DNA from 4 places in the Rhizobium indigoferae genome. Region 3 is predicted to be linked to each of the others. Evidence: predicted binding sites of a transcription regulator. Region 3 holds the regulator's gene; each other region holds the start of a gene.
The links. Region 3 encodes PhoB, which activates phosphate uptake and scavenging genes when phosphate is short. Its sites were predicted from a motif close to TGTCATNNANCTGTCAT; they were not measured.
Positions count from the first base shown of each region.

Region 1: a site for PhoB is predicted at 1,581-1,597, ahead of U5G49_RS22770 (DUF1045 domain-containing protein). Genes of this name have one in related genera too.
Region 2: a site for PhoB is predicted at 6,054-6,070, ahead of U5G49_RS06405 (alpha-D-ribose 1-methylphosphonate 5-triphosphate diphosphatase). Genes of this name have one in related genera too.
Region 4: a site for PhoB is predicted at 2,143-2,159, ahead of phnC (phosphonate ABC transporter ATP-binding protein). Genes of this name have one in related genera too.

Region 1 is NZ_CP140635.1:4,650,291-4,657,977, reverse strand. It holds gene phnE (phosphonate ABC transporter, permease protein PhnE) at 1-197, shown strand, start outside; gene phnE (phosphonate ABC transporter, permease protein PhnE) at 205-1,548, shown strand; gene U5G49_RS22770 (DUF1045 domain-containing protein) at 1,689-2,384, shown strand; gene U5G49_RS22765 (alpha-D-ribose 1-methylphosphonate 5-triphosphate diphosphatase) at 2,398-3,537, shown strand; gene phnN (phosphonate metabolism protein/1,5-bisphosphokinase (PRPP-forming) PhnN) at 3,534-4,130, shown strand; gene U5G49_RS22755 (GrpB family protein) at 4,151-4,684, shown strand; gene U5G49_RS22750 (DNA translocase FtsK) at 4,681-7,026, opposite strand; gene polA (DNA polymerase I) at 7,447-7,687, opposite strand, start outside.
Region 2 is NZ_CP140635.1:1,241,404-1,249,090, forward strand. It holds gene U5G49_RS06375 (SDR family oxidoreductase) at 1-564, opposite strand, end outside; gene U5G49_RS06380 (outer membrane protein) at 930-1,565, shown strand; gene U5G49_RS06385 (glutathione S-transferase family protein) at 1,643-2,239, opposite strand; gene U5G49_RS06390 (23S rRNA (adenine(2030)-N(6))-methyltransferase RlmJ) at 2,302-3,171, opposite strand; gene U5G49_RS06395 (molybdopterin oxidoreductase family protein) at 3,188-5,392, shown strand; gene U5G49_RS06400 (NUDIX domain-containing protein) at 5,389-5,982, shown strand; gene U5G49_RS06405 (alpha-D-ribose 1-methylphosphonate 5-triphosphate diphosphatase) at 6,128-7,297, shown strand; gene purN (phosphoribosylglycinamide formyltransferase) at 7,294-7,687, opposite strand, start outside.
Region 3 is NZ_CP140635.1:175,792-183,478, forward strand. It holds gene pstC (phosphate ABC transporter permease subunit PstC) at 1-769, shown strand, start outside; gene pstA (phosphate ABC transporter permease PstA) at 766-2,088, shown strand; gene pstB (phosphate ABC transporter ATP-binding protein PstB) at 2,104-2,919, shown strand; gene phoU (phosphate signaling complex protein PhoU) at 2,964-3,677, shown strand; gene phoB (phosphate regulon transcriptional regulator PhoB) at 3,812-4,495, shown strand; gene U5G49_RS00945 (GcrA family cell cycle regulator) at 4,739-5,272, opposite strand; gene U5G49_RS00950 (aspartate aminotransferase family protein) at 5,692-6,891, shown strand; gene argF (ornithine carbamoyltransferase) at 6,934-7,687, shown strand, end outside.
Region 4 is NZ_CP140635.1:4,658,674-4,666,360, forward strand. It holds gene phnE (phosphonate ABC transporter, permease protein PhnE) at 1-67, opposite strand, end outside; gene phnD (phosphonate ABC transporter substrate-binding protein) at 239-1,144, opposite strand; gene phnC (phosphonate ABC transporter ATP-binding protein) at 1,231-2,076, opposite strand; gene U5G49_RS22795 (DapH/DapD/GlmU-related protein) at 2,194-2,811, opposite strand; gene phnL (phosphonate C-P lyase system protein PhnL) at 2,808-3,515, opposite strand; gene phnK (phosphonate C-P lyase system protein PhnK) at 3,630-4,406, opposite strand; gene U5G49_RS22810 (alpha-D-ribose 1-methylphosphonate 5-phosphate C-P-lyase PhnJ) at 4,403-5,278, opposite strand; gene U5G49_RS22815 (carbon-phosphorus lyase complex subunit PhnI) at 5,275-6,381, opposite strand; gene phnH (phosphonate C-P lyase system protein PhnH) at 6,386-6,994, opposite strand; gene phnG (phosphonate C-P lyase system protein PhnG) at 6,994-7,470, opposite strand.

The DNA.
Region 1 (7,687 bases), 390 kb from region 3:
GCGCCTCGACCATCATCGGCGCCGTCGGCGGCGGCGGCATCGGCGAGGAACTGAAGCTCTCGATTTCGCGCGGCTTCGGCGCCAAGACGGTAGCGCTCGTTCTGCTGCTGTTCGTGACGATCGTCGCCGTCGACCAGTTCTCCGCATGGCTGCGCCGCCGCCTCGTCGGCGAGCACGCCTTCCTCCTGCAACATTGAGGCCGCCATGACGGTGATCGACGCAAACCGCATGCATGAGATAGAAACGCGCTATCCGGAATATTTCCACCGGTCGTTCCGCCAGCGTTTCGGCGGGCTGATGATCCTCATCGCGACACTGCTCTACAGCCTCTATGCCGTGTGGTTCTTCGACCTGCCCAAGCTTTTTGCCGAAGCCCATTGGGAGCGCGTCGGCATCTATCTCAGCCAATGGGTGAGCTACGACGTTCAACCGGAATTCCGCATTGGGGATGACGGCTCGATCGACATCCGTTATCCGCGTTTCTCGCCGCTCGGCGACAATCCGCACCCGGACTGGCTGGTCAACAATCCCGACGGCAGCATCACCGTTTCGATCAGCGGCACCGGCCGCAGCGTCACCGTCTCCAAGAACGCGACGATCGTCACCGCGCATGGCGTCAGCGTCCCGGTGGAAGTTTCGAGCGGCGCGCCGAAAGTCGTCGGACCGGTGCCCGGCTGGATGACAGTCTATGATGACAACGTGCTGGCGGATCTCGGCTTTGCCGGCAATGTCAGCATATCAGTCGACCGGGTGAAGATCCGCAAACGTTTCATCGGCTGGGCGAATTTCATCTTCGACACGCAATCATCCTTCTTCGACAAGCCGGTCGGCGAGGTCGTCAGCCTCATCGTCTCCGGCCCGCGCATCAAGCCCGACCAATCCAACCTGTCGCTCGCCTTCGACGATATCTGGAACAACAGCGAATGGCAGCACGGCGACGTCTGGACCAAGCTTTTCCAGACGATCGTCATGGCGTTCCTCGGAACGATACTCGGCTCGCTTACCGCCTTTCCGCTCGCCTTCCTGGCAGCGCGCAACATCACGCCGAACCGCCTGCTGAACCAGATCCTGAAGCGCTTCTTCGATTTCTTGCGCTCGGTCGATATGCTGATCTGGGCGCTGTTCCTGACGCGCGCCTTCGGCCCCGGCCCGCTCGCCGGCAGCGGTGCAATCTTCCTCACCGAGACCGGCCCGCTCGGCAAGCTCTATTCCGAAGGCCTCGAGAATATCGACAACAAGCCGCGGGAAGGCATCAAATCAACAGGCGCTCAGACCGTGCTCGTTCATCGTTATGGCATTATGCCGCAGATCGTTCCCGTCTTCGTCAGCCAGACGCTCTACCAATGGGAATCGAACGTGCGCGGCGCGACCATTATCGGCGCTGTCGGCGCCGGCGGCATCGGCCTCAAGCTGTGGGAGGCCATGCGCACCAACGCCAACTGGGAAAACGTCGCCTACATGGTCATTCTGATCCTGATCGTCGTCTTCATTTTCGACACCGCCTCGAACGCGCTGCGCCACCGGCTGATGGGCACGAAAGCCCACTGACCCATCCATCAAAGCAGTGGCGGCGCTGCCGCCATCATCATTCTGTCACGGAAATCTTTTAGCCGGGAGCCTGCTTGCGGTTCGCCGCCAAATCACTGCACAGTGCCCTCCCCGTTTGGACGATCTCCAGGATAAAAGCCTTGCGCTACGCTCTCTACTTCTCGCCGCCGAAGGATGATCCCTTGACCGGCGCGGCCTCGCTTTGGCTCGGCCGCAATGCTTTCACCGGCGAGACCTACCCTGCACCGGAATATGAGCAGCTGGGTGCGCCTGAACAGTTCGAGCTGACCGCCGACCCGCGCCGTTACGGCTTTCACGCCACGATCAAGGCGCCCTTTTCCCTCGCCTCCTCGGTCACCGAGAAGGATCTCATGACCGTTGCCGAGGACTTTGCCCAGCGCACGCAAGCCTTCGAGATTCCTGAGCTCGTGCTCGGCCAGCTCGGCCGTTTTTTTGCCCTCGTTCCCGGTTCACTTCATCAACCTCTTCAGGATTTCGCCGCGAAAGTGGTAAGGTCCTTCGAACCGTTCCGCGCAACGCTTTCCGAGGCCGATATGGCGCGGCGCAATCCGGAGAAGCTCAGCGACAGCCAGCGCGCCCATCTGCAGCGCTGGGGTTATCCTTACGTCATGGAGGATTTCGGCTTTCACATGACGCTGAGCGGCCAAGTGCCCGAGACACGTGCTCAGGTGATGAAAGCGATCCTGACAGAGCGTTTTGCCGATTTCATCGGCCGGCCGCTTTCGATTTCCGGCCTTGCCGTCTTCATCGAGGAGACGCGCGGTGCCCCATTCAAAGTTCATTCCTGGCTGCCGCTTGCCGGCGCCAAAAGCTGAAAGACCTGACGACATGAGCAAAGAGACCGTGTTTTCCAACGCCCGCATCGTCCTCGAGGATGACATCCTCTCAGGCTCGATCCTCATCCGCGACGGCAAGATTGCCGACATCTCCGAGGGCAACTCGGTAGCCGGCGAAAATTTCGAAGGCGACTACGTCATTCCAGGCCTTGTCGAGCTGCACACCGATCATCTCGAAGGCCATTATCAGCCGCGTCCCGGTATTCGCTGGAACAAGACCGCCGCAGTCCAGGCGCATGACGCCCAGATCGTCACGTCAGGCATCACCACGGTATTCGACTGCCTGCGCATGGGTGCGGACGAGGACGGCGGTTTCGAACATGGCGAGATGCGCGAGATGGCGGACGCCATCCAGTCGGCGGAGAAGGAAGGCAGGCTGCGCGCCGAGCACCTCATCCACCTGCGCTGCGAGGTCTCGGCCGACAACGTGCTCGAACATTTTGCCGATTTCGAAAACGACCGGCATGTGCGGCTCGTCTCGCTGATGGATCATGCGCCCGGCCAGCGTCAGTTCCAGACGATGGACCAATATATCTTCTACTACCAGAAGAAGCGCGGCCTGAGCGACGAGGCGTTCGCGCGTTTCGTCGCCAAGCGTCAGGCAGAATCGGCGCGCAATTCGACGCCGCATCGCAACGCCATCGCCAAGGTCTGCGCCGAGCGCGGCATCACCGTGGCAAGCCATGACGACGCGACGCTCTCCCATGTCGACGAGGCGATCGACAACGGCGTGCGCCTGGCCGAGTTCCCGACCAGCTTCGACGCCGCACGGGCGTCGCACGAACATGGCATGAGCGTGCTGATGGGCGCGCCGAACATCGTGCGCGGCAAGTCGCATTCCGGCAATATCGCCGCCCGCGACCTTGCCGAGATGGGCGTGCTCGACGTGCTTTCCTCCGACTACGTACCGCTCAGCCTGCTGCATGCGCCCTTCATCCTCGCCGACGAGGTGGAGAGCATCAGCCTGCCGAAGGCGATCGCCATGGTGACGTCGACGCCCGCCCGCACCGTCAGCCTCGACGATCGCGGCCGGATCGCAACCGGGCTGCGCGCCGATCTTGTCCGCGTCCATCGTTCGCACGGCGTGCCGGTGACACGCTCCGTCTGGCGCCAAGGACGCCGTGTCGCATGATGCCGCACGAACCCCACGCAGGAGCTGGTGCCGAGCGCGGCATCATGGTGGTTGTCGTCGGTCCGAGCGGTGCTGGCAAGGACACGCTGATGAACCTCGCCGCCCGGCGTTTTGCCGGCCGTGAGAACGTGCATTTCGTCCGCCGCGTCATCACCCGCCACCGCGATGCCGGCGGCGAGGACCATCTTTCCGTCTCCCTCCAAGGGTTTGCCGCCATGGAGCAATCAGGCTCCTTCGCCGTCTGGTGGGAAGCGCACGGCCTGAAATACGGTATTCCCGCCGAGGTCTCGGTGGCGCTGTCCAGAGGCCATGTCGTTGTCGCCAACGGCTCGCGCTCGGCGCTTCACCGCTTCCAGGCCGCCTTCCCGCGGCTGAAGGTCATCAACGTCACCGCCCGCCCCGAGGTGCTCGCCGGCCGGCTGGAGGCGCGCGGACGCGAGACGCATGAAGATATCATGGCCCGGCTCGCCCGCGGACCGCTGACGGTGCGCGGCGAATATGACGTGGTGGAGCTCGACAATAGCGGCTCGCTCGAAGAGGCCGAGCAGAAGATGATCGAGATCCTGGACGGATTGCTGACCAAGGCGCACTGACCAGGCTCGAGGGAAAAGGCATGCGCGCCATCAAAGTGGTCGACGACGATCCCTCTTGGCCACTGCTGTTTGCCGAGATCAGCACCGAGATCTCGATCCTGCTCGGTGACCGCCTGCTTTCCATCGATCATCTCGGCAGCACATCAGTGCCTGGATTGGCAGCCAAGCCGAAGATCGACCTTGATGCCGTGATGATATCCGACGAGTTCCTGCCGACGGCGATCGAGGTGGTGCGCGCTGCCGATTTCGTCTTCCACGGCGATACCGGAGAGCAACGATGGGCTTTCACCCGCGATCATCAAGCTTATGGCATCAGGCTCTATCTTTGCGGACCCGATAATCGCGGACATCGGGAGCGCATTCTGTTTCGCGATTATCTCAGGGTTCACCCCGAGAGAGCCAAGGCTTATGCCGAGTTGAAACGCCGGCTGGCCGCAGAGGCAGGCGGCGATTGGGATTTTTACACCGCCGGAAAAACCACGTTCGTCAGCGAGACGCTGCGGTTGGCAGACTTGAGGACGTGGAGTGCGCAGCCGCACTCCGCGCCCGATTAATCGCCGTCACCCCGTCCCGATACGATCTCGCGCTTGCCGACGTGGTTGGCTGGGCCGACGAGACCTTCCTTTTCCATGCGTTCTACCAGTGAGGCGGCGCGGTTGTAGCCGATGCCGAGGCGGCGCTGGATGTAGGACGTCGAGCACTTCTTGTCGCGCATGACGACCTTGACCGCCTGCTCGTAGAGTTCATTGCCATCTTCCGAGGCCATGGCGCTCTTGTCGAAGACGGCGCCGGCTTCTTCCTCTTCCGTCTCTTCCTCCTCGTCGGCGGTGACGGTGTCGAGATATTCCGGGCGGCCCTGGGTTTTCAGATGGGCGACAACCTTTTCCACTTCGACATCCGAGACGAAAGGACCGTGGACGCGGGAAATCCGCCCGCCGCCCTGCATATGCAGCATATCTCCCTGACCGAGCAGCTGCTCGGCGCCCTGTTCGCCGAGAATGGTGCGGCTGTCGATCTTCGAGGTCACCTGGAAGGAGATACGGGTCGGGAAGTTTGCCTTGATCGTGCCGGTGATGACGTCGACCGACGGACGCTGTGTCGCCATGATCAGATGGATGCCGGCGGCGCGGGCCATCTGGGCGAGGCGCTGGATTGCCCCTTCGATGTCCTTGCCGGCGACCATCATCAGGTCGGCCATCTCGTCGACGATGACGACGATATAGGGCATCGGCGTCAGGTCCAGCGCCTGGCTTTCCTCGATCGGAACACCGGTGCCCTTATCGAAGCCGACCTGGACCATGACATGGATGGTCTCGCCCTTTTCGCGGGCCTGTGCCATGCGGTCGTTATAGCCATCGATATTGCGCACGCCGAGGCGCGACATCTTGCGATAGCGCTCCTCCATTTCGCGCACGGCCCATTTCAGCGCCATGACCGCCTTCTTCGGATCGGTGACGACGGGCGTCAGCAGATGCGGGATGCCGTCATAGACTGACAGTTCGAGCATCTTCGGGTCGACCATGATCAGGCGGCACTGTTCCGGCGTCATGCGGTAGAGCAGCGACAGGATCATCGTGTTGATGGCGACCGACTTGCCGGAGCCGGTGGTGCCGGCCACGAGCAGATGCGGCATCTTGGCGAGCTCGGCGATGACAGGCTCGCCGCCGATGGTTTTGCCGAGGCCGAGCGCCAGCTTGTAACCGCTCTTCTCGAAATCCTGGCTCTCGATCATCTCGCGGAAATAGACGGTTTCACGTGTCACATTCGGCAATTCGATGCCGATGACGTTGCGGCCGGGGACGACGGCCACGCGGGCCGAAAGCGCCGACATCGAGCGGGCGATATCATCGGCAAGGCCGATGACCCGCGACGATTTCACGCCCGGCGCCGGCTCGAATTCATAGAGGGTGACGACAGGACCGGGACGGACATGGATGATTTCGCCCTTGATGCCGAAATCTTCCAGCACGCTTTCCAGAAGCCCTGCATTCTGTTCCAGCGTCTCCTGCGACATGATCTCGCCGAGGCGTTCCGGCGGTTCCTGCAGCAGGGCACGCGGCGGGAATTCATAGCCGGATGCGTCGATCCTTTCGGGCCGCGCGGCCAGGCGCGGCGACGGCAGGACCGCGGCGACAGGCGGCGTGCGCTGCGGCGCCGGTGCTGCCTGAGGGGCTGATGCAATTTGAGGGGCTGGCGCGACCTGAGAGGTTGGCGCCGCCTGAGGTACGGGCGCGACCGGTGCCTCGACAGCGATGCGCCTGGGCCTTTCCAGGGACGGGGCGGCCGGAGGGCGCACAGCGACCTTTGCGGAGATCGCAGCGGGCTGCGGGACCGGGCGGGAGGTGACGGGAGCAGGGGCCGACCGGCCGGGGCGCCATTCCATGATCCGGAACAGCGACGTGATCGATTCGGGCGAGGTCTCGGTCTTCGGGAACGATATCAAGGGCGGTGCGCGAACCGGCTCGGCCTCTTCGAAGGCCATGACTTCCCAAAAGGCGAAATCCGAAATGGAGGAAAGCTCGGCGCTGGCGCGGAAAGCCGGCGCGCCGGGCTCGTCAGGCAAAGGTGACTGCTGCAGTTCGACCCTATGCGGTGCTACGGAAATTTCGTCCGGCTCTGGCAGATAGATATCGAAGGGCACGTCGACGGCAACCGGCTCTATCCGTATCGCCTGCTGTCCAATCTGCGAATCATCGCGAACGGGCTCATTCGGCGCGCGCCGCCTGCTGATCAGCGTTTCCGGCGTGCGGGTGAAACGGACATTCGGCGCGAGGGAAAAGTTACTCTGCCAGATGGGTGCCGCCGGCTTCTCCCCTGGGTTTTCCGCCGGAAGGTCCGTTTCAATCTCGCTGGAAAAATCTCCGGCATCCGTCAAATTGGTTCTGGGAAAACGCATGCGTCCGCTACTCACTCATGCTTTGCAAATTACGACCCTACCGGGATAGAAAAGGAAGGTTAATAAGTTCCTTCCTGCCGTATCGTTCCGATACGATCCCCTGGGATAAATCGCTGCACTTTCAATGAGTTCTGGCAGTGAGAAAAATCTTTGCCAATTTTGGGGAGCCGCTCTAAAGCGCGTCGCAATCTTTTGGATTCGCTCCTGGCGCTTTAGAGCCTTCCTGGTCAGATTGCAGCATTCTGTTGGCTCAAACGGAATCGGATGCTCGACCGGCCGGCGCGCGTCGTAGCCCAGGTCTACGGCCCAGGTGGCCGGTCGAGCAGGCGGCCCGTTTCAGCCAAGCCGAAGGGCCGGGCATAGGCTTTATTTCCACGCATGTCGTTGTCGCAAAACCGCTGTCCTTTTGCGCGACGTGCTTTAGTGCGCCTCGTCCCAATTGGTGGCGGCGCGTGCATCGACCCTCAGCGGTACACGCATTTCCAGTGCCGGCATGGTGGCGTTTTCCATGACCGAGACGATGACCGGCATCGCCTTTTCGACATCCTCGTCCTCGACCTCGAAGATGAGTTCGTCGTGCACCTGCAGCAGCATGCGGACGCGATCGGCAAGGCCGACTTCAACAAGCGCCGGCTCTATCTTGATCATCGCCCGGCGGATG
Region 2 (7,687 bases), 1.1 Mb from region 3:
CGAGGGGCCGGGGCCGATGGCATTGACGCGGATGCGTGGCGCCAATGCCTGTGCAAGCGTCTGCGTCGCCGTCCACAGCGCGGATTTGGAGAGGGTATAGGAATAGAAGCTGGGCCTCAGCGCCCAAACCCGCTGGTCGATGATATTGACGATCTGCCCCGATGCCTCAGCGGGCATCTGCTGCGCGAAGGCGGCCGCAAGGATAGAGGGCGCACGTACATGCAGGTCGAAGTGCAATGCCCAGGTGGCGGCATTGAAACTACGCGCTGAATCATGCTGGAAGACCGACGCATTATTGACGAGCAGATCGAGCGGCCCGAGCGCTTCCGACGCCTTCGCGACCAAGGCGGCTGTTTCGCCGATATCGGTGAGGTCGGCCTGCAGGGCGGTCGCCCGATATCCCCTTCGCCGCAATTCCGCCACCAGCTCTTCGGCCTCACCGATGGAGCCGTTCGCGTGGATCGCAACGGAAAAGCCATTTGCAGCAAGGTCTTCGGCGATTGCCCGTCCTATTCTTTTAGCAGCCCCTGTTATAAGGGCCGAGCGAAGTCTTTTGTGGTTCAAAATCTTGCCTTCTGATCCCGCGAGTCTGTCTGCAGACTATATAGGGGCCAACGGAGATTATATAAATAGGCCGTTGCGGTTGCGTCAGAGAGCCGGATATTCTATGTATTATTTAAGAATGCGAGTTCTTAAAATAAGTATTTTCAGTTTAACACTTCAGTATGGTTAATGAAGTGTATGTTGCGTCAAAGCAACATCGAATTTCAGCCATGCGGCAGCCACAATGATATCACAATTTGGCTCTTTCAAATCCGCATTTGAGTTCCAATTTCAGTCTCGATCCGGAAGGGACATCTGGCAATATCCCGCCAATGCTTCACTGATAGACAGATGACAAGCGGCGCGGGACTGAAAGGAGACTAAGTATGCGTGTACTCATTGCTGGCCTCATGGCCTCCGTTTTTGCAATTGCGGGCGTCTCGGCAGCTCAGGCGGCCGATGCCGTCGACCAGGTTCCGGAAGCACCGGTCGCCCAGGACGCTCCAGTCAAGCCGGCAGGCAACTGGGAAGGCTTTTATCTCGGCGGCGCTGGCACCTACAACATGGGTGACTTCGGTTCCGACCGTCACACCTATGGTTTCGGCGGCCAGGTCTTCACCGGCTACAACTGGCAGCAGGGCCAGATCGTTTACGGCGTTGAATCCGATCTCGGCTACAGCGGCGACGACGTCTCCTCAGGCGGCGTCAAGAACAAGTATGGCTGGAACGGCTCCGTCCGTGGCCGCGTGGGCTACGACATGAACCCCTTCCTGCTCTACGGCACGGCCGGTCTTGCCATCGGCGACGTCAAGGTTTCCGACGACACCTCGGACGAAAGCAAGACGAACTATGGCTATACGGTCGGCGCCGGCGTCGAAGCCTTCGTGACCAACAACATCACGACGCGCCTGGAATATCGCTACACCGACTACCAGAGCAAGGACTACGACCTCGACTCCGGCAGCTTCTCGCGCGGTTACGACGAGAACAGCGTCAAGCTCGGTATCGGCGTCAAGTTCTAAGCCGACTGAACATACTGACATAAAGAAGCCGGGCACGTCGCCCGGCTTTTTGCTGTCTGCTCATTGTTCTGAAGCGCTCAGCCCTGGGACTTGAGCTCGCTATGGGCAGGGAATTTCTTGTCGAACTGCCGCAGCCAGTCAGTCAGCGGCGCATGATCGGCTTCCCACTGGTCCTTGAAGCGCAACTCGAGATAATCAAGCGTGGCCGCCAGTGCAAAATGTCCGCCGTTGAGCTTTTTGCCGAGCTTCGGCGGATTGGCGCTGAGATGAGCGAGACCGCTCGTCGCCTTCTTCCATTGCCGGTCGATCCACGGCTGGTGAACCTTTTCCTCGTCGCGGAAGCGCCGCTCGTAGACGATCGCCAGCAGGCAATCGCAGATGCCGTCGCAGAGCGCCTCGAGGATTTCCGCATCCGTGCGCTTGCCCTTCTTGGAAGGGTAGAGCCCGCCCTTCGTCAGCCGGTCGAAATAATGCATGATCGCCACGCTGTCGTATATCGAGACCTCGTCATCGGTCAGAAGCGTCGGGATCTTGCCGAGCGGATTATTGTCCACCAGGATTGCCGGTGCGGTATTGGTGTCGACCCGAATGGCGTTCAACTCCAGGCTCAGAAAATGCGCGGCCATCCGCACCTTGTTGGAATAGGGCGAGGCGGGCGAACAAAGGAGCTTCATGGGGGACACCTGATGAGATTGTGGAGCTGCGGCGCGGACTATTCCGCAAGCAGCTTAAGCGGTCAATCGTCCTTGACCGCCTTGTTCTCGCCGCGCAGCCAGAAGGCGCGGTGCGACGCGAAACGGTCTTGTGCCAGATGGTCCTTCAATGCGGGCAGCAATTGGTGCAACTCGTCCTTCAGCGTGAAAGGTGGGTTGACGATGACGAGGCCTGAGCCCGTCAGTCCCGTAATGCCGCGGTCGCTGCGAACCGCGAGTTCGGCGCAGAGCATTTTCGGGATGTCGAGCGCCTGCAGCGTCTCGTGGAATTCCTTGATCGGCGCGCCCTTCTTCAGCGGATACCACAGGCAATAGGTGCCGCCGGGAAAGCGCCGATAGGCCTTTTCCAGCCCCTCGGCCAGGCGCTGATATTCGTCCTCTTCCTCGAAGGGCGGATCGACGAGCACGATGCCGCGCTTCTCTTTCGGCGGCAGATGCGCGCCGAGCGCCAGCCAGCCGTCGAGCTCGGTGATGCGGGCATGGTGATCGCCCTCGAACAGCCGGTGCAGCCTGACGTAGTCCTCGGGATGCAGTTCCATCGCCGACAGCCGGTCCTGCGGCCGGAACAGCATGCGCGCAAGTTTCGGCGATCCGGGATAGAAGCGGATGCCGCCCTCAGGATTGAGTTCGCGGATTGCCGAGAGGTAGGGCTCCAGCAGTTCGGAAACCTGAGGGCCGAGGTCTGCCTCCATCAGCTTGCCGATGCCATCGACCCATTCGCCGGTTTTCTGCGCTTCTTCGGAGGAAAGGTCGTAGAGCCCGATGCCGGCATGCGTGTCGAGCACGCGGAATCCGCCATCCTTCTTCTGCATGTAGCGGATCAGCCGCGTCAGCACGGCATGTTTCAGAACATCGGCAAAGTTGCCCGCGTGATAGATGTGGCGGTAGTTCATTTTTGCTGATGTCCGTATGAATTCGCGTCATGGGGAATTTTTGTGGCTTTTGGCCGTGCAAGCCTTGGAATATACAAATGCCATGAACATTGCGACCCCCATCCACGCCAAATCATCGAAGCCCGACAACAGGGTGGGCCACACCGCCTGTCCGCATGACTGTCCCTCCACCTGCGCGCTGGAGGTCGATATATCGGAGGATGGCAGCATCGGCCGTGTGCGCGGCGCCAATGACCATTCCTACACGTCGGGCGTCATCTGCGCCAAGGTCGCCCGCTACGCCGAGCGGCTCTACCATCCCGACCGCCTGATGCATCCTCTACGCCGCGCCGGCGCCAAAGGGGCAGGGCAGTGGCAGCAGATTTCCTGGGAAGATGCGCTGGATGAGATCGCCGAAGCCTTTGTGAAGGCCGAGGCAAGGGACGGCAGCGAGGCGATCTGGCCCTATTTCTACGCCGGCACCATGGGCTGGGTGCAGCGCGATTCCATCGATCGCCTGCGTCATGCCAAGCGTTACTCCGGCTTCTTTTCCTCGATCTGCACCAACCCCGCCTGGACCGGCTTCACCATGGCGACCGGCACGCTGCGCGGTCCCGATCCGCGCGAGATGGGCCGCACCGATTGTGTCGTCATCTGGGGCACCAACGCGGTCTCGACGCAGGTCAACGTGATGACCCACGCCATCAAGTCGCGCAAGGAGCGCGGCGCGAAGATCGTCGTCATCGACATCTACGATAATCCGACGATGAAGCAGGCCGACATGGCGCTGATCGTCAAACCGGGCACCGACGCCGCACTCGCCTGCGCCGTCATGCACATCGCCTTCCGCGACGGTTACGCCGATCGTGACTATATGGCGAGATATGCCGATGATCCCGCCGGTCTCGAGGCGCATCTCAAAACCAAGACGCCGCAATGGGCCGCTGCCATCACCGGCCTTTCGGTCGAAGAGATCGAAGCCTTTGCCAGCCTCGTCGGCACGACGAAGAAAACCTTCTTCCGCCTGGGCTATGGTTTCACTCGCCAGCGCAACGGCGCGGTCGCCATGCATGCAGCCGCCTCGATCGCCACCGTTCTCGGCTCCTGGCAATATGAGGGCGGCGGTGCCTTCCATTCGAACAGCGATATCTTTCGTATGAACAGCGCCGAACTGACCGGCCGGTCGATGAAGGATGCCGATATCCGCATGCTCGATCAGTCGCAGATCGGCCGCGTCCTGACCGACGATCCCGTGGCGCTGCGCCATCGCGGCCCGGTGACGGCAATGCTGATCCAGAACACCAATCCCGCAAACATCGCCCCCGAGCAGCGCCTCGTCAGACGCGGCTTCGCCCGCAACGACCTCTTTGTCGCCGTCCATGAGCAGTTCATGACGGAAACGGCTGAGATCGCCGATATCGTCATTCCCGCGACGATGTTCGTTGAGCACGATGACATCTATCGGGCCGGTGGCCAGAACCATATCCTGCTGGGGCCGAAGCTGGTCGAGCCGCCGCCAACCGTGCGCACCAATCTCTTCGTCATCGAGGAACTGGCAAAACGCCTCGGTGTCGCCGATCGCCCCGGCTTCGGCTTTACTGCCCGTGAAATGGTCGACCGCATTCTCGAATCGAGTGGCTTGCCGGATTACGACCATTTCCTTGAACACAAATGGTTCGATCGCCAGCCCGTTTTCGAGGAGGCGCATTATCTGAACGGTTTTGCCCATCCGGATGGCAAGTTTCATTTCCGCCCGGACTGGATCAATCAGCCGGCTCCCAACAAGCCGCCGGTTTCTATCGGCGCGCTCGGGCCACATGCCGAACTTCCGCCCTTCCCGGATCAGGTCGATGTCATCGAAGTCGCCGATCCCGAGCATCCCTTCCGGCTCGCCACGTCGCCGGCGCGCAACTTCCTGAATTCGAGCTTCTCCGAGACCAAGACCTCTCGCCAGAAGGAGGGCCGCCCTGAAGTGATGGTCAATCCGGCTGACGCCGAGGCCAACGGCATCGCCCATGGCGATCTTGTCCGAATCGGCAATAGCCGCGGCGATCTGCGCATCCACGCCCGCGTCACCACGGAGGTGAAATCCGGCGTGCTGATCGCCGAGGGGCTTTGGCCAAACAAGGCGCATGTCGACGGCGAGGGCATCAATGTCTTGACTGGCGCCGACCCTGTCGCGCCCTATGGTGGGGCGGCCGTGCACGACAACAAGGTCTGGCTTCGCAGGGACCCAGCATGATGCAGCCGAAATCACGGGTGAAGATCGTCAGCGAAGAAACACTGTCGAATGGGTGGACGCGGCTGAGCAGCTATCTACTCGACTATATCGACCGCAAGGGCGCAACCCAACGGCTGAAGCGGGAGATCTATCACCGCACGCCCGCTGCCTGCATCCTGCTTTATGATCCCAAGCGCGACCTCGTCGTTCTCGTCCGCCAGTTCCGCCTTGCCGTCCATCTCAACGGCGATCCCGCCTGGATGATCGAGGTGCCGGCCGGCCTTCTCGACGATGACCATCCCGAAGCGGCGATCCGTCGCGAGGCGATGGAGGAGACCGGCTATCGCGTGCGCGATGCGCGCTTCCTCTTCAAATCCTATACCTCGCCGGGTGCCATCACCGAAGTCATCCACTTCTTCGCAGCCCTCATCGACACTGCCGACCGCGTGGCGGAAGGCGGCGGTCTGGACGAGGAACACGAGGATATCGAGGTCCTCGAAACCCCGCTCGACGAGGCTGCGGCGATGATCGAAACCGGCGAGATCGTCGACGCCAAAACGATCGTGCTTCTACAGTGGGCACTGTTGAACAGGGCAAGGCTGACGGCGTGAATTTGCCGGGGCGAGCGCATCGGATCATTTCCAAAGCGCAAGTTTCCGCTTTAAGATGATGCAGCGCGAAATTTCATACGACTGTCACGAAGCGGTTCTATCCGCTGCGGTTTGTCAATCATTGGATGCGGTCAGGAGAAAGCCCATGTGGCTCAGCAATTTCACCCTCGTTCTCCCAAACGAGGTGGTGAGTGAAGGTTCCGTGCGTGTTGAGGATGGCGCCATCGCCGAGATCAGGCCGGAGCCGGTCGCCGGTGCTGCCATCGATGGCGGCGGGCGGCTGCTGATGCCCGGATTCGTCGATCTGCACGGCGACATGATAGAGCGCGAGATCGCCCCACGGCCAAACGCGACGATGCCGATCGATTTCGGCATCCACGAACTCGACAAGAAGCTTGCCGCCGCCGGTGTCACGACGGCGTTCGCCGCCGTCTCCTTTGCGACCGAGAGCGTCTACGGCCATGTCCGTTCGCTGGAGACCACCTCCGCAGTGATCGAGGGCATCAATCGCTTGCGGGATGATCTGCTGATCGATCACCGCGTTCACGCCCGTTACGAAATCACCAATGTCGGGGCAGCTCCCGCACTTGAGCGCCTGCTGAATGCCGACCAGATCGACATGGTCTCCCTGACCGACCACACGCCGGGCCAGGGCCAGTACAACAACCTGCAGAGCTACATCCTCAGCATTTCTGAGCGCCGCGCCGTCTCCGAGGAAATGGCGGCGGAGATCGTCGCCAAGCGCATCGCTATGCGCAACAATCCGGACATCGAGGCCAAACTGAGGGAAATCGTCGCGCTGTCGCTGAAGCACAAGTTGTCGCTTGCCTCGCATGACGATGACAGCGTCGAAAAAGTCGCCGAGATGCATGATCTCGGCGTCACCATTAGCGAGTTTCCGGTCACAGCAGTTGCAGCGGAAGAGGCGCGCCGCCGCGGTCTCTGGACGCTGATGGGTGCGCCGAACGCGCTGCGCGGCCAGTCGATGTCGGGCAATCTCAGCGCGCTCGACGCCGCCAAGGCCGGGCTGCTCAGCGTCATCGCCGCTGATTACCATCCGGCTGCCTTCGTGCCCGGCATCTTCAAGCTTGCCGACATGGTGGAAGGCGGCCTGCCGGCAGCCGTTGCCATGGCGACTGGCAATGCGGCCCGTTCCGCCGGACTGTCGGATCGCGGCGAGATCGCCGTCGGCCGGCGCGCCGATCTCGTCGTGGTCGAGCCGGGCGATATCAATCGCATCCGCGCCACCTTCCGCGCCGGCCGCTTCGTCTACAGCGACGGCACGCTACATCCCTTGCGGGCTTTGGCGGCTTAAGCGCGGTCGCCGATGAGCGAAATCAGTTGAGCCTTGGGAGCGGCGGTCGCGGCCTCCGCGCCGACGGCTTTGCCGCCTTCCATCGCCACTCGACCTTCGGCAAACAGCCGCAAGGCCTGCGGATAGATCTGGTGTTCGATGGTGAGCACACGCGCGGCAAGGCTTTCGGCCGTATCGCCCAAGAGAACCGGCACAGCCGCCTGGCCGATCACCGGCCCCTCATCCATGCCTTCGGTGACGAAATGCACCGTGCAGCCGGCGATCCGCATGCCGGCGTCGATCGCTCGCTGATGCGTATGCAGGCCCGGAAATAAGGGCAGCAGGGAAGGGTGGATGTTGAGCATTCGGCCTTGGTAACGCTGGATGAATGTCGCCGTCAGCAGCCGCATG
Region 3 (7,687 bases):
GCGCTTTGCCGGCGCCGGCAGCTCGTCCTTCGGCCAGTTCGGCCTCATCCCGTTGCTGCTCGGCACGATTTATATCGGCCTGGTGGCGATGCTGGTCGCCGTGCCGGTCGGCCTCTTCGCCGCCATCTACATGGCCGAATACGCTTCGCCGAAAGTGCGCGGGGTCGCCAAGCCGCTCCTCGAAGTGCTCGCCGGCATTCCGACGATCGTCTACGGCTTCTTCGCGCTCGTCACCGTCGGCCCGTTCCTGCGCGATTTCTCCGCCCAAATCAGCGGTCTTCTCAGCGGCAACTACAGCAACTTCATCCAGGCGCAGAGCGTTCTGACGGCCGGTATCGTCATGGGCATCATGCTGATCCCCTACGTGTCCTCGCTGTCGGACGACATCATCACCGCCGTGCCGCGTGCCCTGCGTGACGGTTCGCTCGGTCTTGGGGCCACACGCTCCGAAACCATCAAGAAAGTGGTTCTCCCCGCCGCTCTTCCCGGCATCGTCGGAGCATTGCTGATGACGGCCTCGCGCGCCATCGGCGAAACCATGATCGTCGTGCTGGCCGCCGGTGTCGCCGCCCGCATCCAGATCAACCCCTTCGAGCCCATGACGACGGTGACCGTCAAGATCGTCAACCAGCTGACTGGCGACCTTGAGTTCACCTCGCCGCAGACGCTGGTTGCCTTTGCCCTAGGCATCACGCTGTTCTGCATCACGCTTTGCCTCAATATCTATGCGCTCTACATCGTGCGCAAATACCGGGAGCAGTACGAATGACGGATATTGTTTCTCCCACATCAGGCGTCACCGTTTCCAAGGCGCCAGTGCGCCGCGATATCGGCATCAAGCGCCGCTACGCCGCCGAGCGCCGGTTCCAGGCCTATGGCATCGCCGCCATCACCTTCGGTCTCGTCTTCCTCTTCATCCTGCTGTGGACGGTGATCGGCAAAGGCTATACCGCCTTTCAGCAGACGGCGATTACCCTGCCGATCGAATTCTCCGAGAAGACGATCGACCCGAACAACAAGCGTGCGACCGACCCTTCGGTGCTGATCGCCGCCAACTACCCGGTTCTCCTGCGCGACGCGATCGTCAAGCAGCTGAACGTCAATGCCGCAAGCCGTCCCGATGTGCGCGATGCATCCGCGATGCTCTCCAAGGGTGCGCCGGTCCAGCTGCGCGACATGGTCGTCGCCGATCCGTCGATCATCGGCAAGACGGTCAATGTCACGGTGCTCGCCGACGCCAATGTCGACAGCGCCAACAAGGGCCAGATCGACCTGTCGGTCGACGAAAAGAACCGCAAGGTCAACGACAAGCAGGTTGCCTGGATGAACGAGCTGAAGGCGAGCGGCGCTCTCCACAAGCAGTTCAACACCGGCCTCTTCGTCAACGGCAATTCCAGCCGTCCGGAGGCCGCAGGCCTTGGCGTCGCGCTGATCGGCTCGCTCTATCTGATGCTGATCGTGCTCGTGCTCGCTCTGCCGATCGGCGTCGCCGCCTCGATCTATCTCGAGGAGTTCGCGCCGAAGAACAAGCTGACGGATCTGATCGAGGTCAACATCAACAACCTCGCCGCGGTTCCCTCGATCGTCTACGGCCTGCTCGGTCTTTCCGTCTTCATCAACTTCATCGGCCTGCCGCGCTCGGCTTCGCTGGTCGGTGGCCTGGTGCTGACGCTGATGACCCTGCCGACGATCATCATCGCCACGCGTGCGGCACTGCGCGCCGTGCCGCCGTCGATCCGCGCCGCAGCCCTTGGCCTTGGTGCTTCGAAGATGCAGATGGTGTTTCACCATGTTCTGCCGCTCGCCATGCCCGGCATCCTCACCGGCACGATCATCGGCCTGGCACATGCGCTCGGCGAAACCGCGCCGCTGCTCTTGATCGGCATGGTTGCCTTCGTCGCCAACGCGCCGACGACACCGCTCGATCCCTCGACGGCTCTGCCCGTGCAGGTCTATATGTGGGCCAACGAGGCCGAACGTGCCTTCGTTGAGCGTACTTCGGGTGCCATCATCGTCCTGCTCCTGTTCCTGATCGTCATGAACATGGGCGCCATCCTCTTGCGTCGTCGCTTCGAGCGCCGCTGGTAAACGGAGTTAAACATCATGAACATGTTGACGGAAGCTGCAGTTGAAAAGGCGCTGGATCACAAGATGAGCAACGTCCCGTATAAGATGATCGGAAAGGATGTCTCGGTTTACTACGGCGAAAAGCGCGCGCTTTTCGATGTGAACCTGAACATCCGCGAAAACACCGTAACCGCCCTGATCGGCCCGTCCGGCTGCGGCAAGTCGACCTTCCTGCGCAGCCTCAACCGCATGAACGACACGATCGACGGCTGCCGCGTCACCGGCAAGATCACGCTTGATACCGACGATATCTATGATCCCGATATCGACGTCGTCGAACTTCGCGCCCGCGTTGGCATGGTCTTCCAGAAGCCGAACCCGTTCCCGAAGACGATCTATGAAAACGTCTCCTACGGCCCGCGCATCCATGGCCTTGCCAAGTCGAAGGCCGATCTCGACCAGATCGTCGAGACCAGCCTGCAGCGCGCCGGCCTCTGGAACGAAGTCAAGGACCGCGTGCACGAATCCGGCACCGGCCTGTCGGGCGGTCAGCAGCAGCGCCTCTGCATTGCCCGTGCCGTTGCCGTCAGCCCTGAAGTCATCCTGATGGACGAGCCCTGCTCGGCGCTCGACCCGATCGCCACCGCCAAGGTCGAGGAGCTGATCCACGAGCTGCGCGAGAACTACACGATCGTCATCGTCACCCACTCCATGCAGCAGGCCGCGCGCGTCTCGCAGCGCACCGCCATGTTCCACCTCGGCAATCTCGTCGAGGAGAACGACACCGACAAGATGTTCACCAATCCCGACGATCCGCGCACCCAGGACTACATCATGGGTCGCTTCGGCTGATTTTGGCGACACCAAGCCTTCCCGTTATTCGAGGATAAAGCCCCATGGCATCGACACATATTTTTTCTGCCTATGATGATGATTTGAAGTTCCTGTCCAGGCGGATTTCCGAAATGGGCGGCCTGGCCGAGCAGATGGTCAGCGAAGCCGTGCGCGCCCTCGTCAATGGCGATACCGCGCTGGCGCAGAAGGTCATCTCCGACGACGTGATCCTCGATCACGCCGAACGCGAAATCGGCGACAAGGCGATCGTCACCATCGCCCGCCGTCAGCCGATGGCTTCGGACCTGCGCGAAATCATGGGTTCGATCCGCATCGCCGCCGATCTCGAACGTGTCGGCGACCTCGGCAAGAACACCGCCAAGCGCGTCATCGCCGTCCAGAGCACCGGCGTTCCCCGCAAGCTCGCTCGCGGCCTCGAGCATCTGTCCGAGCTGGCGCTCGTTCAGCTCAAGGAAGTGCTCGACGTCTACACCAATCGTTCCGCCGACAAGGCGAATGCGATCCGCGAACGGGACAATGAGATCGACGCGATGTACACCTCGCTGTTCCGCGAGCTCCTGACCTACATGATGGAAGATCCGCGCAACATCACCAGCTGCACACATCTTCTCTTCTGCGCCAAGAACATCGAGCGCATCGGCGACCACGCCACCAACATCGCCGAGACGATCTATTACATGACGACAGGCGCGCAGCCGGAAGGCGACCGTCCGAAGGACGACAGCGCCAACACCGTCGGCGCGGTCACCGAATAACCGCCCACACCCCGCCACTTGCGTGCGCGCCCATCCGGGCGCGCAAGAGGTCGCAGCCAATTTCTAAATTTGCGCAGGATGCATTGCTTAAATCACCCCCGGTTTAAGGATCATGCGCGAGGAGACCGACACGCATGATCCCGAGAGTTGCAGTTGTTGAAGACGAGGAAGCCCTCAGCGTGCTTCTTCGCTACAATCTCGAAGCGGAAGGCTTCGAGGTCGATACCATCCTTCGTGGCGACGAAGCCGAAATGCGGCTTCAGGAGCGCACGCCCGATCTGCTCATCCTTGATTGGATGCTGCCTGGCGTCTCCGGCATCGAGCTCTGCCGGCGTCTGCGCATGCGGCCGGAAACCGAGCGCCTGCCGATCATCATGCTGACGGCGCGCGGCGAAGAGAGCGAGCGTGTTCGCGGATTGTCGACGGGTGCCGACGATTATGTCGTCAAGCCCTTCTCGACCCCCGAACTCGTTGCCCGCGTCAAGGCGATGCTGCGGCGCGCCCGCCCCGAGGTGTTGTCGACGGTGCTGAAATGCGGTGACATCGAGCTCGACCGCGAGACCCATCGCGTCCATCGCAAGACCCGCGAAGTCCGCCTCGGCCCCACCGAATTCCGCCTGCTGGAATTCCTGATGTCGTCGCCGGGCCGGGTCTTCTCCCGCTCGCAGCTTCTCGACGGCGTCTGGGGCCACGATATCTATGTCGACGAGCGCACCGTCGACGTCCATGTCGGTCGCCTGCGCAAGGCGCTGAATTTTTCCAACATGCAGGACGTCATCCGCACCGTCCGCGGCGCCGGTTATTCGATGGAAGCCTGAGGGCTTCCATTTGAGTTGCTGACAAATCCCTGGCAAAACCGCGACGTCATCCTCTGCCTCGTGCCGAGGATCTGTGCACGCCAAATTAAGCATTTGAAAATAAATTCTTTTCCGCCTGAGAAATTGGGGTGAACAGATGCTCGGCACAAGGCCGAGCATGACGGAGGAAAACCTGAGCTTCCATCCAGCAACAAAAAACGGGCCACTCGGCCCGTTTCTGCATTCTAACGATGGTCAGCCCGCTCAGCTGGCCCGCGCGGCCGCCCGGCGGCGTTCGTTGACCGGCTGGTAGGCAAGCTTCTGGTGGTAGCTGCAATAGGGCGAATTGTCGGGGGATTCGCAGCCGCAGAAATGGAAGTCGTCCTTCAGCGGATCGCCGACCGGCCACTTGCAGGTGCGTTCGGTCAGTTCCGTCAAGCCGAGGCGTCGGGAAATCGGCACGACCACGTTGCCTCTCGGCACGTATTCCATTTCCTCGATCGTTTCGATCTCGATCTCTTCCTTCAGCATGGTCGCGCCCTGCTGGCGGGTAACGGTGCGCGTGGCGACCCGTGAGGCATAGTTCGGCGCGCGCGGCGCCGATGTATTGCGTTTCGGCGTTCGTGCGGCGGTGTTGGTGCCGCCGGCCTTGGCACGGCCCGGAAGGCTCAGCCGGTGCACTTTGCCGATGACCGCATTTCTGCTGACTCCGCCAAGCTGCGCAGCGATCTGGCTGGCGCTCAGTCCTTCGGCCCAAAGTTTCTTGAGTTTCTCGACCCGCTCGTCTGTCCAGTTCATGCCCTGTCTCCACCTTTTGCGTTGGTGATGGCAGAATCCCTCACCGTTGTCCCGGGAGCTCCGAAACAAGAAACGCTTGATCAATTTTGGTGACTAGTTCCGCCGCATGCAGTCTAGTAATTGATCTTTAACCTAGTGTGAGGCTGACTCCGTGACAAGAGTCGCATGAATCCGGATGAATCGAATTCGTAGTTTTCCCCAACTTGCTGCCTCTGCGTGGCATTTCTGCAATAATGCCTGTTGAAGACTGAAAATGCCGCTGTACACCCTTGCTGCATACGCTAAGGGCGCAGTTTTGTTGACATTGCAGCGCGAAAAGGAAATAGTGCCACTCGCCGCCGCAAGGCGGCATTTTTGATTTTTCGGGCCTGGTTTCCTTAGCCGGAGTCATTGCCCGGCAACTTGATGGAGATCGCGCCATGGCTGAAGCCGCGCCGCTTTATGACACCTATTCTCGTGCCCCGCTGCGGTTCGAGCGAGGCGAGGGCGTGTGGCTGATCACCGAAAGCGGCGAGCGATATCTCGATTTCGGCGCCGGCGTTGCCGTCACCTCAGTCGGCCACAGCAATCCGCATGTCGTGGGCGCACTGAAGGAGCAGGCCGACAAGGTCTGGCACCTGTCGAACATCTATGAGATCCCCGGCCAGGAGCGTCTGGCAAAACGGCTGACGGACGCCACCTTCGCCGACAAGGTGTTCTTCACCAATTCGGGTGCCGAGGCGCTCGAATGCGCGATCAAGACGGCGCGCCGCTACCAGTTTTCCAAGGGCCATCCCGAGCGCTTCCATATCATCACCTTCGAAGGCGCCTTCCACGGACGGACGCTGGCGACGATCGCCGCCGGCGGCCAGGAGAAATATCTCGAAGGCTTCGGCCCCAAGGCGCCGGGTTTCGATCAGGTGGCTTTCGGCGACATCGAAGCGGTGCGCGCCGCGATCACCGATGCCACGGCTGGGATTCTCATCGAGCCGGTGCAGGGCGAGGGCGGCGTCCGTCCTGCCACCACCGAATTCATGAAGGCGCTCCGCCAGCTCTGCGACGACCACGGCCTGCTGTTGATCCTCGACGAGGTCCAGACCGGCGTCGGCCGCACCGGCAAGCTCTTCGCCCATGAATGGGCGGGCGTCACCCCCGACATCATGGCTGTCGCCAAGGGCATCGGCGGCGGTTTTCCGCTCGGCGCCTGCCTTGCCACTTCAGAGGCCGCCTCCGGCATGAAGGCCGGCACGCATGGCTCGACCTATGGCGGCAATCCGCTCGCCATGGCCGTCGGCAGTGCCGTGCTCGACATCATCCTTGCCGATGGCTTCCTCCAGCATGTGCGCGACGTCGCACTGGTCTTCCGCCAGGGCCTCGCCTCACTGAAGGATCGCTACCCCGATGTGATCGAAGATATCAGAGGCGAGGGGCTGTTGCTCGGCATCAAGGCTGCCGTTCCCTCCGCCGAATTGCTGCAGGCGATCCGCGCCGCCCATCTGCTCGGCGTACCCGCCGGCGACAACGTCATCCGCCTTCTTCCGCCCCTCGTGGTTACCGCCGAGGAAGCCCGCGAGGGCCTTGCCCGCATCGAGCGCTCCGCCGAAAGCATTCGCGCCTCCAAGGTCAAGAAGACGGCTTGAAGAGATTGCCGCCTTCGGGCGCAGCACAGGTAAGAAGACGATATGAGCCCTAAACATTTCCTCGATCTTTCGGCGGTCACATCAGCCGATCTCAGAACCATCATGAACGATGCGCTCGCCCGCAAGCAGGCCTTCAAGGCCGGCAAGGGCGACAAGCCGCTCGCCGGCAAGATGCTGGCGATGATCTTCGAGAAGCCGTCGACGCGCACCCGCGTCTCCTTCGACGTCGGCATGCGCCAGCTCGGCGGCGAAACGCTGTTCCTGTCCGGCACCGAGATGCAGCTCGGCCGCGCCGAGACGATCGGCGACACCGCCAAGGTGCTGTCGCGCTATGTCGATGCGATCATGATCCGCACCACCGAGCATTCGCGGCTGGTCGAGCTTGCCGAGCATGCGACCGTGCCTGTGATCAATGCGCTGACGGATGACACCCATCCTTGCCAGATCATGGCCGACATCATGACCTTCGAAGAGCACCGCGGCCCGATCAAGGGCAAGACCATCGCCTGGACCGGCGACGGCAACAATGTGCTGCATTCGCTGGTCGAGGGTGCCGCGCGTTTCGGCTACCGCATGAACATGGCCGTACCCCTTGGCTCCGAGCCCAAGGATCACTATCTGAACTGGGCCCGCAATGAGGGCGCCGAAATCATGCTCTGCCATGATGCCGACCGTGCGGTCGCCGGCGTCGATTGCGTGGTGACCGATACCTGGGTCTCCATGAATCAGGAACATCGGGCCCGGGGTCACAATGTCTTCCAGCCTTATCAGGTCAACGCGGCCTTGATGGCCAAAG
Region 4 (7,687 bases), 380 kb from region 3:
TCCGGTCCCAGGCGGTGCCGATCTCCTTGGTGCTCTGCATCTGCGGCTGTGTATCGGCAATAGTCATCAACGCCTCGCCTACTTCATAATTCTATCCTCAAATCGGAATCGAGTTGAGGATAGAATTACGCAGCAATTCAAAGTGCTACAGCGTCCTTTGCGCGTCTAAGACGCGCGGTGCCGTAGTCAAAAGATAGAGGGCGGCCGTTGCCGGCCGCCCTCATTCGAAACGGCTCGATCAGCCGCCGATGGCAGCTTTGCGGACGTCGACGACGGCGTTGTAGAAGTCGTGCTTCACGGGCGCGTAGCCCTTGTAGTCGCCGCCTTCGACAGCGGCGAAGCACTTGTGATCCTTCTCCGGCAGAGCCGTGAAGAAGGCTGCAAGCTTCGTCTGCCACTCTTCGCCCAGAGCATTGCGAACGACGAGCGGGCCGTTCGGGATCAGCGGCGAACGCCATACTTCGACCAGCTTGTTCGGATCGACGGCGCCCTTGTCGACTTCCTTGCGGAAGGTACCGGAGGTGTAGCCGTCCTTGAAGTCGCCGATGCCCGAGCTATCGTCGACGGCAATGTCGACCTTGCCGTCATAGGCAGCGAGAAGGTTGTTCTCGTGACCGCCGTTGAACTGGGTCGAGGCGAAGAACTTGTCGTTCGGCATGCCCGTGTCCTTCGGGATCTGCGTCAGCGGAACGAGGTAGCCGGACGTGGAATCCGGATCGGCGTAGCCGAGCTTCTTGCCCTTGGCGTCCTTGATGGACTTGATGCCGGAGGACTTCAGAGCAAGGCCGATCGAGTAATAACCCGTCGAGCCGTCCTTCTGCTGCGTCGTCAGGATCGGCGTGACAGCCTTCGAATCCTTGATATAGACGGCGGCGTAGCCGGAGGCGCCGAGTTCGGCGAAGTCGAGCGTGCCGCCGAGCAGGCCCTGGATCACGCCGTCATAGTCGGCGGCCGGGAAGAGCGAAACCTTCTCGAAGCCGAATTCCTGCTTCAGATGGTCGGCAAGGCAGGCATAGTTGCGCAGGCGGTCGGTTTCGTTTTCGCCGCCGAGGATGCCGATGCGGAATTCCTTGAGGTCTGCAGCGTGGGCAGCGCCGGCGAGCGCGAAGAGCGCCGTTGCCGCAAAGAGTGCTTTCTTCAACATGTTCTCTCCTATTGACCGGTGTCCCCGGCCTTCCCGTTACGAAGAAGTGTGCCCTTGACGCGGGCGCTCGATCGCGGCTGCCTCTCTCAGAGGCCGGCCAGCGCCAGCGGCTGTGTGCCGGCGGATTGATGGTCTGCCCGCTCGGGGGCGATATTGATCGATGTCGAGGTCACCGTTTCGTCGATGCCGGCGCCGTCCTTGTCCGTCCCGTAGATTTCCTTCACCGCTTCGGCCGTCAGCTCCGAGGGCTTGCCGTCGAAGACGACGCGGCCACCGGCCATGCCGACGATGCGCTCACAATAGTTGCGGGCGGTGTCGAGCGTGTGAAGGTTGGTGATGACGGTGATGCCCTCGCGCTCGTTGATATCGCGCAGCGCATCCATGACGATCTTGGCGTTCAGCGGATCGAGCGAGGCGATCGGCTCGTCGGCGAGAACCATCTTCGGGTTCTGCATCAGCGCGCGGGCGATCGCCACGCGCTGCTGCTGGCCGCCGGAAAGCGTTCCGGCTGCCTGCAACGCCGTCTGCTCGATGCCGAGGCGTTCGAGTGCCGCGATGGCATGCACGCGTTCCTCGCGGGTGAAGATGTTGAGCAGGCTCATAAGCGTCGAGCGATGATTGAGGCGGCCGAGCATGACATTGGTGAGGACGTCGAGGCGCGGGACCAGGTTGAACTGCTGGAAGATCATCGCGCAGTCGCGCTGCCAGTTGCGCAACGCCTGGCCGCGAAGCCCGGAGACCTCGACACCGGCGAAATGAATGGAGCCGGAGCTCGGCTCCTGAAGGCGGTTGATCATGCGTAGCAGCGTCGACTTGCCGGCACCGGAGCGGCCGATGACACCCACCATCTGGCCCTGAGGAATGGCGAGCGTGACGGAATCGACGGCGAGCTTTTTTCCGAAACGACGTGTGACATTCTTCAGCTCGAACATCATGCTCTTCCCTTGCGATCCAGGCCTTGGTCAGCATCGCATTAGTCCCGCTTGATGAACCTCACATGTCATATTTGTGTAAGTCCTGTCACAATTCTCCGCCCCTATATCGGGGGTTTAACCGCCGTAACGGGATAGGAAATCTTGCGCGCTCAGGTTGCGGAAATCGGAGAGCGCCTGGCGTAGCCGGTCGTGCTCCCAGTCCCACCAGGAAAGCCTGTCCATCCGTTCGCCGACCTCTCCTGGAAAGCGCTCGCGGATGAGCTTTGCCGGCACGCCGCCGACGATCGTATAGGGCGCGACGTCCTTCGAGACGACGGCGCCGGCTCCGATCACCGCGCCGTTGCCGATGTTGACGCCCGGCAGAATGGTCGCCCCGTGGCCGATCCAGACGTCGTTGCCGATCGTCACGCGGTTTGCGCGCCGCCAGGCGAAGAAGTCCGTCTCCATGTCGCCATCCGGCCAGTAGTCGGCGGCGCGATAGGTGAAATGATGCAGCGTCGCGCGCCAGGTCGGATGGTTGGTGGCGTTGATACGCACGGCGGCGGCGATATTGACGAACTTGCCGATCGTCGCACACCAGACGGAGCCGTCCTGCATGATGTAGGAATAGTCGCCGAACGTGGCCTCGCTGATGCGGCAGCGTTCAGAGACCTCCGTATAGCGCCCGAAGGTGGAATCGCTGACGGACGCCGTCTCATGAAAATAGGGCTCGATATCCAGCTTGCGGCTCATGCAGCGATCTTTCTGGGTGAGAATTGCTGGACGTCGAGGATGCGGTCGGCGACGGCTTCGCGCACCTCTTCGTCGTGGAAGATGCCGAGAAGGGCCACCCCCGCCTTCTTCTTTTCCGCGATCATGCCGACGACGACGGCACGGTTCCTGGCATCGAGCGAGGCTGTGGGTTCGTCGAGAAGCAGGATCGTATGCTCGGTGATGAAGCCGCGCGCGATGTTGACGCGTTGCTGCTCGCCGCCGGAGAAGGTGGCGGGCGGAAGCTGCCAGAGCGTTTCCGGCAGATTGAGCCTGGCAAGCAGGGCGCCCGCCTTTTCCCGCGCCGTGACGGCGTCCTCGCCGCGTGCCACCAGCGGTTCGGCAACCACGTCGATCGCCGCGACGCGCGGCACGGTGCGCAGGAACTGGCTGACATAGCCGAGCGTATCGCGGCGGACGTTGAGCACGGTGCGCGGATCGGCGGAGGCGAGATCGACGATGCGGTCATTGTGACGGATGAGGATCTGGCCGGTGTCGACGGCATAATTGCCGTAGATCATCTTGAGCAGCGAGCTCTTGCCGATGCCCGATGGGCCACCGAGCACGACGCATTCGCCCGATGCGACCGAGAAGGCGACATCGGATACGACAGGTAGCTTGATGCCGTCGCGCAGATGCATGGTGAAGCTCTTCGAGACTTCGGAAACGACGAGGGGCGTTGCCATGATTTCTTCTTCCTTGGTTTCGCCGCGTGTCTGAAAGGACGCGCAATGGCGTGCTGAATTGCTGCATAATTTTACCTAAAATCGATTCCGATTTAAGGAATTATGCAGTAGCGCTCAGACCTGCAGGATCGAGGAGACGAGCAACTGCGTGTAGGGTTCGCGCGGATCGTCGAGCACGCGGTCGGTAAGCCCGTGTTCGATGACGTAGCCGTCCTTCATCACCATCATCCGGTGCGAGAGCAGGCGGGCGACGGCGAGGTCGTGGGTGACGATGATGGCCGAGAGACCGAGATCGTTGACGAGGCCGCGGACCAGATCGAGCAGGCGCGCCTGCACCGAGACGTCGAGGCCGCCGGTCGGCTCGTCCATGAAGACGAGGCGCGGCCCGGTGACGAGGTTGCGGGCGATCTGCAGGCGCTGGCGCATGCCGCGGGAAAAGGCGCGCGGCTGATCGTCGATGCGGTCGGCGTCGATCTCGACGCGTTCGAGCCAGTCGATCGCCGAAGCGCGGATCTTGCCGTAGTGCCGGTCGCCGATCGCCATCAGCCGTTCGCCGACATTGGCGCCGGCCGAGACGGTCATGCGCAGGCCATCGGCCGGATTCTGGTGTACGAAGCCCCAATCGGTGCGCATCAGGAAGCGCCGCTCGGCCTCGTTCATGCGGTAGAGGTCGCGGTAGCTGCCGTCGCGCATGTGATATTCGACGCTGCCGGTGCTGGGCAGCAGCCGGGTGGAGAGGCAGTTGAGCAGCGTCGTCTTGCCGGAGCCGGACTCGCCGACGATGGCAAGCACTTCGCCGGGCCAGAGCTCGAAGGAGACGTCGCGGCAGCCGATACGGTTGCCGTAGAATTTCGAAACGTCATGGACTTTGAGAAGCGGGGTATCGCTCATTCTGCAGCCTCCCGGGCCAGCATCTCGCCGGCATGTCCGTGCGCGCGGCGGTCTTCGCAATGATCGGTGTCGGAGCAGACGAACATCCGCCCGCCCTTGTCGTCGAGAACCACTTCGTCGAGATAGACATCCTCCGCACCGCAAAGGGCGCAGGGTTTATCGAAACGTTGGATATCGAAGGGATAGTCCTCGAAATCCAGGCTGACGACGTCGGTATAGGGCGGAACCGCATAGATGCGCTTCTCGCGTCCGGCGCCGAAGAGCTGCAGCGCGTCCGACATGTGCATCTTCGGATTGTCGAATTTCGGCGTCGGCGACGGGTCCATGACATAGCGGCCGTGGACCTTCACCGGATAGGCGTAAGTCCGCGAGATGCGGCCGTTATGGGCGATATCCTCGTAGAGCTTCACATGCATGAGACCGTATTCTTCGAGCGCGTGCATCTTGCGCGTCTCGGTCTCACGCGGCTCGAGGAAGCGCAGCGGCTCGGGGATCGGCACCTGGTAGACGAGCACCTGCCCGACCCCGAGCTTTTCTTCGGGAATGCGGTGGCGCGTCTGGATGATCGTCGCATCCTTGGTATGCGTCGTCACCGCGACATTGGCGACCTTCTGGAAGAAGGCGCGGATGGAAACGGCGTTGGTCGTATCGTCGGCGCCCTGGTCGATGACCTTCAGCACGTCATCAGGTCCGATGATCGAGGCCGTCACCTGCACCCCGCCGGTGCCCCAGCCGTAGGGCATCGGCATTTCGCGCGAGGCGAAGGGCACCTGGTAGCCGGGAATGGCGATTGCCTTCAGGATGGCCCGGCGGATCATGCGTTTGGTCTGTTCGTCGAGATAGGCGAAGTTGTAGCTGGCCAGATCGGTCATTCGGCGGCTTCCTTCATGTCTTCGCCACCGTTGCGGGCGGCTTCGAATTCGCGGCGCATGCGGCGGACGAGATCGAGTTCGGCCTGGAAATCCACATAATGCGGAAGCTTCAGGTGCTCGACGAAGCCCGTCGCCTGGACGTTGTCGGAGTGCGAGATGACGAATTCCTCGTCCTGTGCCGGCGCGGTGATATCCTCGCCGAGCTCTTCGGCGCGAAGCGCCCGGTCGACCAGCGACATCGCCATCGCCTTGCGCTCGCTCTGGCCGAAGACCAGGCCGTAGCCGCGGGTGAATTGCGGCGGCGCCTTGGCCGAACCCTTGAACTGGTTGACCATCTGGCATTCGGTGATCTGGATCGTGCCGAGCGAGACGGCGAAACCGAGTTCCGGCACGTCGAATTCCACCTCGACGTCGCCGATGCGGATTTCACCGGTGAAGGGGTGGTTACGGCCGTAGCCGCGCTGGGTGGAATAACCGAGCGCCAGCAGGAAGCCCTCGTCGCTACGGGCAAGCGCCTGTAGGCGCAGATCGCGGGTCATCGGGAATTCCATCGGCTCGCGGGTCAGATCGCCGATCTCATGATCTTCCGGCATGTCGCCATCGGCCTCGATCAGGCCCGCTTCGCCGAGGATTTCGGAGACGCGCATGACGCGGCCGGTCTCGGCTGCACGCTGAGCGGGCGTCTCGACTGCCTCGTCCGAAAGCAGTGTGGGATCGAGCAGCCGGTGGGTATAGTCGAAGGTCGGGCCGAGGAGCTGGCCGCCCGGCAGATCCTTGTAGGTCGCCGAGATGCGGCGTTCGATCGTCATATCAGCCGTGTCGAGCGGCCTGGAATAGCCGAAACGCGGTAGCGTCGTGCGGTAGGCGCGCAGCAGGAAGATCGCCTCGATCATGTCGCCGCGTGATTGGCGGATGGCAAGTGCTGCGAGCGTGCGGTCGAAAAGCGAGGCCTCGGCCATGACGCGATCGACGGCGAGCGCCAGCTGCGCCACGATCTGTTCGATGCCGATCGCCGGCAGCGAACGGTCGCCGCGGCGGCGGTCGGCCAGCAGGCGGTGGGCATTGGCGATGGCGGCCTCGCCACCCTTGACGGCAACATACATGAGCTCAGATCTCCGTTGCTGTGATCTTGGTGGTGCGCGGCAGGCAGAGGAAACGCTTGCCCGCCGTCAGCACGATGTCGACGCCGCGCGGAAAGAGCGCACGGTTCTCGGTCCAGAGCCGCAGGAAGGTCTCCGGCAGGCCGATGGGCGCGATCTCCGTCACGCTCTGGATGCCCGGACCCATCAGGGCCAGCCTGCGGCCGCCCTCGAGTTCGGCGAGTTCGATGACAACGGTCGTCGAGCGGTCGGGATATTCCTGCGTGCCTGATGCAAAGAGGCCGAAGGAGGAAAGTGCGGTGCCGGCCTCGGTGAAGGCAAAACGCGCCTCGGCCTTTTCGGTGGTCAACGGCGCGCCGGTATGGAAGCCGAGCCATTCCGGCACGGCGGATCTCGCCAGTCCCTGGGAAAGCCAGACGGGTGTGTCGTGGTCGCAAAGCGTCAGCGCGATCGTGCCGGCGGCGATGCCGAGCGGTGCCGGCGGAGCGACATCGGGCTGAACGGTCTGGATCGTGCCGGGGCGGGCCATGCCGTCCATCAGCATCTTGAAGACGCTCTGGGCATGGAAGACCGGCTCGGCAAAGCCGCCGGTCAGAGCTTCTGTCTTCAGGCCCATCAGTTGTCTCCCCGCACCATGGTGAAGAAATCGACGCGTGTCGCCGCCGTCTCGTCCGTCTTGCGGCGTTCGGCATCGGCGATCCGTTCGGCGATCGGCAAAAGCAGTGCCTGTTCGACAAAATCCTTCGTCGCGTCCTCCTGCCAGAGCGCGTCGAAGATCGCCGCAAGCTGGGCCTTCTCGCGGTCGGTGCCGAGCGCCTGCGCATGGCCGACCGAGCCGGAGTCGAGCCGGACGGTGGCCCGCGTCACGGTCACTTCGCCCAGATTGAAGGGAGCGCCGCCGCCGCCGATGCGTCCGCGCACCATCACCAGCCCGGTCTCCGGTCCGCGCACCTGATGGGCCACAGGCTTTTGCGGCAGCGCATCGAAGACCGCTGTGAGTTCGCTGCGTTCCGCACGCGCCAGCAGATCGGCGGCGCGTTTCCGCCCAGATGCCGTCTGTGACGCAGCGTCTTTCCTGTCCGCTGGTATCATCGCCGCTTCCCTTAAAATGTCTATTGATATAGACAACCATACAAGATACATTTAGCTCTAAATCGATGTCGTGACAAGCGTGTGACATCTACAGCGCCGCGCGTCTTTTCAGACGCGCAAAGGACGCTGTAGCACTTTGAATTGCTGCATAATTCGATCCTGAAATCGGGATCGTTTTCAGGATCGAATTATGCAGAAGGCGAGAAATGGCGGGCAG